3 regions of the Marinomonas phycocola genome follow, and region 2 is predicted to be linked to each of the others. Evidence: predicted binding sites of a transcription regulator. Region 2 holds the regulator's gene; each other region holds the start of a gene.
The links. Region 2 encodes LexA, which represses DNA repair genes until DNA is damaged. Its sites were predicted from a motif close to TACTGTNTANNTANACAGTA; they were not measured.

Region 1 (3,286 bases), on a different contig from region 2:
AGCTGCGTAATACTTTATTGGATAAGATTTCTGTCACAATCGCCGCACCATGTGCTGGTGGATTAGAGTAGTTGGTTCTTGCTGCGCGTTTGATTTGAGTAAACGATGCATCGGCTTGTTCTGGTGTTTCACAAACAATGGTGATGGCGCCAACACGTTCATTGTACAAGCCAAAATTCTTAGAGAAAGAGCTGGCAATAAGCATCTCAGGCACTTGTTCCGAGAAAGCGCGTAACCCTTGAGCATCTTCCTCTAGGCCGACACCAAAACCTTGGTAAGCGAAATCAAATAACGGTAGAAAGCCTTGTTTACTGCATAATTTGGCTAGCTGTCGCCATTGGTCTTTTGTTGGGTCAATCCCCGTTGGGTTATGGCAGCAACCATGGAAGAGAACAATGTCCCCTTCAGGTATTTGAGAAAGGCTTGCTAATAGTGATTCGAAATCCAAACTTTTGGATGCTGCATTATAGTAGGCATAGCTGCCGACTTCTAAGCCAACAGATTGGAAAATCGCTTGATGGTTTGCCCATGTTGGATTGCTTACCCAAATAGTCGCTTCTGGCAGATGCTTTTTAATAAATTCGGCAGCAACACGTAATGCCCCTGTTCCTCCTGGTGTGTGGGCGGTATGAGCCAGTTTTTTATGAACAATTGGGTGATTGTCACCAAATAATAGTGTTTGAACAGTTTGTCGGTAATTCTCAGTACCTTCGATACTTAAATAGCTTTTTGTTAACTCCTGTTCTAGTAGTCGTTCCTCAGCTTGTTTTACTGCTTGAAGAATCGGTGTATTGCCTTTTTCATCTTTATAAACACCAACACCTAGATTAATTTTCTCAGGATTGGTTTCATTGTTGTAGGCGTCATTTAGGCCAAGAATAGGATCAGCTGGAGCGGCTTGAATATGTGCAAACATGGTGACTCCCCAATAGGGTTATTTACCGTTTTTAGTACATTTAAATGAGGGTATAAATTTTGTGGATATATTACTCGATGCGGCTTGACTCCGCTACCTTGAGACCGTTTTTATATGAAAAATGATGGGTATGAAGTGTAATTTTTTGATACGGCAAGACGCCGCTGTAGATAGTATTATAAGCGGTAAAAAAACATCATTAAGGGTTAATAAAGCAACGGGCATGAACGCTGAGGCAAATGTTTACTAACCCTAAGAGGGTACGATTTAATCCAGAGTGTTAGTTTAAGTCCCACCCATTTGAAATGGATTCATTTAATCGTTTTTCCTCCAGATAATCTTCAATAGAGCGTCTCGCTTTTAACATGCGAATACTGCCTTCTTTTTGATCCTTTTCGTTTTTCTCGTTGTCTATCGACATGGAAGCGTAAAGAATATTTGTTTTCACTTCACTTAACATTTGAGTAGACTTGCTCATCGTGATTCCTCTCTGAATTAACCAAGATGACAGAGAATGTATTGATTACTGTCATCGACCAGTGAAAAAAGCCAAAATAGGCATACAACAAGTAATATGTTTTAAAAAACACTATTTTTGATCAAAAATCAACCTATTTTTGGTCTCAATATCTTTTATACGCAACTTATATGACAGTTTAAATACGGCGGGCAATGAATGGACGTTTCTTTTATTTTAGATGATTTAAATGATAAGCAGAGAGACGCTGTCGCAGCGCCGTTACAAAACACACTCATTTTAGCTGGGGCAGGCAGTGGCAAGACGCGGGTATTAGTGCATCGTATTGCATGGTTAATGAACATGTATGAAATCTCGCCGTACAGCTTGATGGCTGTAACCTTTACCAATAAATCAGCAAAAGAAATGCAATCTCGAATTGAGCAGTTAGTGGGGGTGCCTCCACAAGGTATGTGGGTAGGGACATTCCACGGCTTAGCGCATCGATTATTACGTGCACATTGGCGTGATGCGGGATTAAAAGAAAACTTTCAAATCATGGACAGTGATGATCAGTTACGTCTCGTTAAACGAATTATGAAAGCCTTCAACATCGACGACACACGCTGGCCTCCAAAGCAAGTGTGTTGGTTTATCAATGCTCAAAAAGATGAAGGCCGCAGAGCTGCACATGTTCCAGACAGTCACGACCCTTTCTCCAAAGGAATGAAAGAGCTGTACTTTCATTATGAAGAAGCGAGTGAGCAGGGCGGATTATTGGATTTTGGCGAGCTTTTATTGAGGACACACGAATTATTATTGGGAAACCCGCCTTTATTAAGGCATTACCAAGAACGTTTTAAGCACGTTTTAGTGGACGAATTTCAGGATACAAACAGCATTCAATACGCATGGTTACGTATTTTAGTCGGTCAAGAAGGCTCGATTACGGCCGTCGGAGATGATGACCAATCCATCTACGGTTGGCGTGGTGCGAAAATTGAAAACATTCACAATTTCACAAAACACTTTGCTGATGTAAATACCATTCGTTTAGAACAAAACTACCGCTCTACAGGACACATACTGAAAGCCGCCAACGGGTTGATTAGTAACAATGAAGATCGTTTAGGAAAGGAGCTTTGGACAGACAGTGGTAGCGGCGAGCCTATTTCTCTTTATGCTGGTTTTAACGAACAGGACGAAGCGCGTTTTATTACCGAGATTATAAAAAAATGGCGTGATAAAGGGTCAGACCTCAGAGACATAGCCATTTTATATCGATCGAATGCCCAATCTCGCGTGGTTGAGGAATGTTTGGTTAGGGAACAAATTCCATACAGAATTTATGGTGGCCACAGATTTTACGATCGTTTAGAAATTAAAAATGCTCTAGCTTATGCCCGACTAGCAATGGACCCAAATGACGATGGTGCCATGGAGCGGGTCATTAACGTGCCTCCTAGAGGTATCGGTGAACGGAGCATTGGAACCTTAAGAGAACTGGCCCGGGATCAAGGTTTTTCCATGTGGAAAGCCGCTGTAACCGTGGTTGAACAAAGCGTATTACCCGCTAGAGCGAGTAATGCTATTAGAAGCTTTTTAACATTAATTGAAGGCATGTCATCGTGCATCCAACAACCTGATCTTGGTTTAGGCGATGTATTCGAACAACTTATCCAAGAAGCTGGGTTAATTCCTTTTCATGAAAAGGAAAAGGGCGAAAAAGGCGAAGCGCGAGTAGAAAACTTAAAAGAGTTGGTGAGTGCCGCCAGTGGGTTTAATTGGTCTTCAGAAGATGAAGAATTTAGTTCACCCTTGATGGCGTTTCTTGATAAAGCCGTTTTAGACGCGGGTGAAGCACAGGCGGATGAATATCAAGACTCTATTCAATTGATGACCTTGCATGCTGC
Region 2 (3,286 bases):
TGCAGAGACACTTCTTCCATTTGCTTACGAGACGAAAAGAGCGCCAAACTTGCGCCTTGTATATCAACTTGGTTATTTAAGTAATCCACAATAACGCTTGTATGACGCTCTACCTGTGTTGGCTCACAATCCATTTTGGGAATGATAAGTTGGCCTTTATTTTGAAAATCAAATGGACTGATTACTCTTAAATATTCACTTTCATGCGGAACACCGCTTCTCATATTAAAACGAGAAAAATTATTTAATGCAGTTAATGTTGCCGAGGTCACAACAGCGGCGTAACACTTATCCCATAATTGCTGACGCAATGTGTGTGCAGCTAAAATAGGGGAACCACCAAGCTCTATGTCTTGTTCCATGCCACTACCAGACAAGGTAAGCCAACGAGCATTAGGCGGGTAATTCAAATCGTCTAAAGTAGAATACAATTGCCATAGCGCTTTTGACTGCTCTAGGCGTGATAGCACAACCCCCAAAATAGGCATCCATGTATCTGCCACCTCTTGAGTCAGGCCCATACCTTCATTCTGCTTCGCTTTTTTGCACTCATCTTGAATGCTTTCAATACTGCCAAAGAGCTTTTGAAAACCGGTTTGTAAGCTGTAGGCCAATTGCCTCAGTCCGTCGGGGATCACACCAAATTCGAATCGGTGAACATTGTTATCACTGTCTAGGTTTTTATCAGCAATAAAAGGCGCAAGACCTTGCTGTGCATACTGGATAAAATTTACCAATGTTTGAACTTGCTGAGGTATTTTTAACAACAATTGCCCTGTAAGACTGATGTCATCCGTCAATTCTTGCTTAAGAGAAACTAGATTTTTTTCTAGCTGCCTCAGCCATTGAATGCTTTGTTGTAACCGCATTTCATGACGAAAGTGACTAATGGCTTTATCAGGTAGGTGATGTCCTTCATCAAAAACATAAACCGTGTCACTCGGGTTCGTTAAAATAGCACCTCCCCCTAAAGACAAATCCGCCAGAACTAAATCGTGATTAGCAACAATCACGTCTGCTGTCTCGATTTCAGCTCTTGCTTTATAAAACGGACAAGCGGAAAAATTAGCACAATTACGATTGGTGCATTGCTGATGATCCGTCGTCACTCTGCGCCAATCATCTTCTCGTAAAATGCCCTTCCAGTTGTCTTTATCCCCATCCCAATCGCCAGACTTAATAGCATTGTCCATTTCTTGATATAGAGCGGCATTCACATCACCAGCCTGTCGATGTTGTTCAAATAAACTCGCAAACATGTCTTCCATAACCTGAGTTTCGGAATCTAAAAAGCCTTCCAATTGATTAAGACACAGATAACGCCCTCTCCCCTTCGCAAGAGTATAAGCAAAATGATAATCTGTATGTTTCAAAAGATCTGGAAGCTCTTTGTGCAAAATTTGCTCTTGCAGAGCGACGGTGGCGGTGGAGATTACCAGTTTTTTGCCACGTTCTTTTGCGATGGGAATAACCGATAGGCAGTAGGACAGAGTTTTACCTGTGCCAGTGCCCGCCTCTACAACGGCAACGTGCTTCTCTCCCAAACGGACACCTTCAGAGTCTTGCTTAATATTGCCAATTGTACGAGCAATTGTGGCAATCATCTGTTTTTGCCCTAAACGTGGCTTATGGCTTTTTGCAGCCAAAGACGCTCTATAAGCACTATGTATTTTTGTCTTTAATTCATCTGAAAGCATTATTTAATTGAGAACATCTTTAAAAGCTGTATATAATAACAGTAACTGTACAAACAACCAGATGCCTTATGATTAAATTAACAAAAAGACAATCCGAAGTAATGGACATGATACGCGAATTCATTGCTGAAACAGGTTTTCCCCCCACTCGGGCCGAAATTGCAAAACACTTGGGATTTAAATCCCCTAATGCCGCTGAGGAGCATCTTAAAGCATTATCGAAAAAAGGTGCTATAGAGATCTTACCAGGTGCCTCCAGAGGATTAAAAATAGTTGAAGAACTATCCGATGAACTTCCTGTGGACATTGGTTTGCCCATCATAGGAAAAGTAGCCGCTGGTTTTCCCATATTAGCGCAGGAAAACGTCTCGTCTTATGTTCAGATTCCACCTGAAATGTTCTATCCAAAAGCAGATTATTTCCTCTCTGTCACTGGAATGAGTATGAAAGACATAGGGATTTTTGACGGTGATTTAATTGCCGTTCATAAAACCAATTCGGTGAAAAATGGTCAGGTTGTTGTCGCTCGAATCGATAACGAAGTAACCGTAAAACGTTTTCAACAAGATGGTAAAATCATTCATCTAATTGCAGAAAACAGTGAGTTTAATGACATTACAGTCGACTTAGAAACCACTGAATTTGCTATTGAGGGCATATCAGTTGGTGTTATCAGGCAATCCCTCTAATGCTCCTAACGCTTTATCGAAAATAAAAGAGCCTTTATAAATTGAAATATATTCTTTTTATAGGGGCTCTTTTATGAAGATGGCGTTCAACTATTGAATCAAATCCACTCTGATACATTAATGCAGTGTTTTTGGCGTATCAACTACTGTTTCAAAGTCTTCAATAAAGTCGTCTTCTGGCATGTCGTTAAAGTCTTCTGAGTAAACAAAGTCTATACCCGCATGGAACATACACTTTGCTAAATCAAAATAACGATTTTGCAAAAACGCTTTTGTATCATCAGAAATCGTTAATACAGCTAACGGCTCAGAGTTTTCATTTTTATCTGCATTGACTGGGCGCAACACAATATCACCATTATCTAATTCAACAATTTCTAAATAAGCTTCATTCATTCTTAATACTCTGTGGACTCTTCTCTATATCGAAGAGCTAACTCCGAGATAGATTGTAAATAGAATGCTATCGAATTTTCTGAGCTACTGCTACTCACAATCACGTTGCTCATCACAACGCCCTGAGGTCTTGAGTAGCACTCATAAGCCGTAACATACGCTTTCTCTAATTGGGAAAGCCAACTTGATGGGTCAGATGATAAAGCATTCAGCTCCTGTAATACAGGAATTGAAATGCCTTTTTGATTTGCCTGCTCCAAAAGGCGGGAAATATCCAAGTCGTGCTGCAATGAATAGTTCGCACACACCTCTTGAAGCAAGCCGTTTAATCCGCTCTTCAGATGAAATAGTGCAGAATCTTCATACGCTTTTTCCATCCAAGATTCATCCGAGCTAGATAACAACTTTAGGAAGCGACGCGCAACATCCAGTTTTTTATTGGTTACGCTCGCCCCACTCGGATTACTCATTTAGATTTTTTTCCTTCTTCAATCACCCATTTAT
Region 3 (3,286 bases), on a different contig from region 2:
TCAAAACGCTCACCATAAGCATCAGCAGCCTTCACGTTTACATCAAATTCATCACCTACTACTTTTCCTTCCATTGCTTTCTCAAGGCCTGGAATCACATTGCTATAACCATGCAGATATGCAGCAGGGTCTTTACCAGCAGACGTTTCAATCAATTCATCGCCACTGCGCAGTGTGTAATGAAATTGAACCACTTTATTTTTAGAAATAGACATCTAATACCTTCTTTAAATATGTCGAGTGTTATAGGGCAACATTATGAATTTATTTATAGGACATGTCTTTGTTATGTAATTCAAGCCTAACTTTTTTCACACTTTCATAAAAGTGTAACTGATTAGTCTTAACATCTTACTAACTTTTAAAGGAGGCTTGTTCCATGAAAAAAAATCTTATTACTATCGCGTGTACTCTATCTACTGTTGCATTACTAACCGCTTGTGGCGCAAATGTTAAAGAAGAGACCACTCAAGCAAAAGCACAAGTAAAAGAAGCTGTGCAACAAGCAGTGAAAAACACCATGTTATTTGAAGCGCATCATGAAGGCCGCATTTATATCTTTGATGATTTCGCAACGTATCAAGATTTCTTAGTACTGGGAGAGACTTCTTACCGCAAAGTACGCATTGGTGAAGGCCCAAGAGGTGAAACAATCGTTTTCGGTCTTACTAATGAAGACAAAAAGAAAGTGTCAGGCATTGCATCCGTCGATATGTATGATGGTAAGCTAAAAGGTGCGGACGAATTTTATGGTGAAATGTACACTGAAGAAGGCCGTATCTACGTTTTCTCTTCTCTAGAAGAAATGCAACAAGCACGTTTAGTGGGTGAAGTTGTACTACGTTACACTGACATTGGTGCTGGACCAAAAGGTGAAACCGTTGTTTACGCCCTAAACAGTTCTAACAAGAAAAAGAAACCTGTTAGTCTTATTGCTAAGTTTAAAGCCATTCACGCATTATAAGAGAGTCAGTTAATCAAACTGATGCCTTATAAAGGTATGCGGTTTTCGATTCATGATTGAAAACCGCATCGTTGTAATTTAGCCTACCAAGTTAACTCAGTTATTAAAACATCGACATAACTACTTCGTCTTCCTTGATAGTTATTTTCTTAATCATCAACGCAGCAGATTCTTCTAATGCAGAATGGTTCATGACATACACGGGATTTTCTGCAAAGTACCCTGTCAACGCCACTTCAAAATCATCATGCAGTGGACCAAGTACCGAGCGTAATAATTGATCATTAAAGTTTGATCCGTGAACCGAAATTTCTAAAACCTTTGGGTCAACAAGATAAATTTGACCGTCTTCAATCCTAACATTCGTTTGAATGTACGGTTGTAAATCCGTTTCAATAGCGATCTCTTGGCCAAACATGGACAAGGTGCCCGTCAAATCAGTCGATAAACGAATCTTCGCACTGCCGCCGTTTTCAGATGTTAGATCCACAACGCCGCCCGTCACAATCATATTCAATTTTACGGTCTGCTCGCCCATAGACACTAAAATACGTTGCGGTGGTTGCTCTTTAATTCGTTGCACAATTTCTGCATTTAATCTGTCTTCGCTTAAACGATAACCATTACAACCGCTCAAAAAGACACTCAATAACACCACTAAAGATAAAGTAAAATACTTCATATACGCCTCTGTAAATAACACATTATTTTAAGGTTAGTCTGTCACTTCTCCTTCAAACTCACCAATTCTGATCCAGTCTCCCTCTCTAAACGGTCGCGTACTGGCTTTAAAGAATGCACACGAAAAGCAAGCACAACAGTGATTCACAGCAATGTTAAAACCACTTAAAAAACTCTGTTTAAGGAAATAAAATCCCACTGACTAAAGTCAAAAGTCATACGTCTATTGTTCCTATTTTTAATCGCGTCACTTTAGCAATCCTTGATAGAATCAACAATTTAAAATACACATTTTTTATAAAAAACTAGACAAAAAACAAAGTTTAACTGTATATTTATACAGTATAATTAATTGGAGGTTGATGATGCCTGTCATTACAAAATATGTAGTTGAACGCAATGGGGTAGAAAAAATGACGTTTTCTTCGAAAGCAGAAGCCGATGCTTATGATAAACTGCTGGATATGTCTGACGAACTCTACCAAGTACTAGAAGAAAGCACATTAGTAAAAGACACCAAACAACGCGATGCTCTGGCTATGTATTTAGCACAGAACAAAGACTCTCTATTAGTCGCATTAGGGGCAAAACGAAAAGCACCGCCTGAAAAGTCCGCTAAAAACTCAACCGCTAAAAAAGAAAATAGTGCTTTATTAAATACCTCCGAACCGTTGAAAGACATTGTCATTGAGCCAGATGAAGCCGCGCTTGTTAACTCGGATGAAATGCTCGATTTAGACAACATTGACAATGACATGATGGACATCAACAGCGACGAAGCGGCCTAAGCTCGAGCGAGCTTAAAATGACTACCCGAAGCGTATTGTCATAATACTTTTTTGAAAATACGCTTCGAAATACTTTAACCACTCGTCTAACTGGGTAATGAAAATAACCAAATCAACCAAACTAAACTGACACCTAAACTCATAACAACCCCTACTCTAGGCGTTTTTACAAGCGGCACATCAGACGTAACCCCAATGGGCTTATGACCATGAATCATGGCTATAATTAACTTTTCTTTAAAACGAACCTCATGCAACAAAACCGCTGATATATGAAGAATGACTAACGCAATTAAAACATCCGGTAAAATTCGATGCAGTTGAGCAAGCAATTCCAACACGTCATCACTGGCATAATCATAGAATGGCCCGTACCAGAAAATGTCGTCTGTAAAAAACAATCCGCTAATAAGTTGCATCGATAACAACGTAATTAAAGCAAATACCATCACCCAGCCAAGTGGATTATGGCCTAATCGCTTGGTACGCTGATCATCATTTTTATGAGCTTTTAGGCTTTTAAAAACAACCATTGTGTACAAACGTATCTTTTTAAAAGAGCTCAGTCCTTGTTTAAATTGCCCATGATAAGAGCCCAAAAATCCATAAATAATACGAGCCACTAACACACCTGAAAACACATAACCCAAATCAATGTGTAGCTCTAAATAATCCTCTTCCGATTTTCCCGTTATTATCATTCCCAAAAACAACACAACCATTAGCCAATGAAAAACTCGAATAGGCCAATCCCATACCAAAACACGCTTCATGAAAACCTCATATTGTACGGCTTGTATTTTCAACATTACCTTCACAGGCAACCTATCAAGAATTGATGCAAAACGTTTTT

Region 1: the regulator LexA is predicted to act here: its motif matches at 1,489-1,508, upstream of uvrD (DNA helicase II).
Region 3: the regulator LexA is predicted to act here: its motif matches at 1,971-1,990, upstream of ACMUMJ_RS13000 (YebG family protein).

What each region holds. Positions count from the first base shown of each region.
Region 1 is NZ_JBLIXL010000005.1:39,106-42,391, forward strand. It holds gene ACMUMJ_RS05335 (amino acid aminotransferase) at 1-916, opposite strand, end outside; gene ACMUMJ_RS05340 (PA3496 family putative envelope integrity protein) at 1,197-1,394, opposite strand; gene uvrD (DNA helicase II) at 1,593-3,286, shown strand, end outside.
Region 2 is NZ_JBLIXL010000013.1:70,951-74,236, reverse strand. It holds gene dinG (ATP-dependent DNA helicase DinG) at 1-1,697, opposite strand, end outside; gene lexA (transcriptional repressor LexA) at 1,766-2,386, shown strand; gene ACMUMJ_RS10950 (hypothetical protein) at 2,504-2,782, opposite strand; gene ACMUMJ_RS10945 (DUF6586 family protein) at 2,785-3,252, opposite strand; gene topA (type I DNA topoisomerase) at 3,249-3,286, opposite strand, start outside.
Region 3 is NZ_JBLIXL010000019.1:37,913-41,198, reverse strand. It holds gene ACMUMJ_RS13020 (FKBP-type peptidyl-prolyl cis-trans isomerase) at 1-215, opposite strand, end outside; gene ACMUMJ_RS13015 (hypothetical protein) at 380-964, shown strand; gene ACMUMJ_RS13010 (DUF1439 domain-containing protein) at 1,068-1,646, opposite strand; gene ACMUMJ_RS13005 (mechanosensitive ion channel domain-containing protein) at 1,680-1,793, opposite strand; gene ACMUMJ_RS13000 (YebG family protein) at 2,008-2,433, shown strand; gene ACMUMJ_RS12995 (cytochrome b/b6 domain-containing protein) at 2,520-3,206, opposite strand.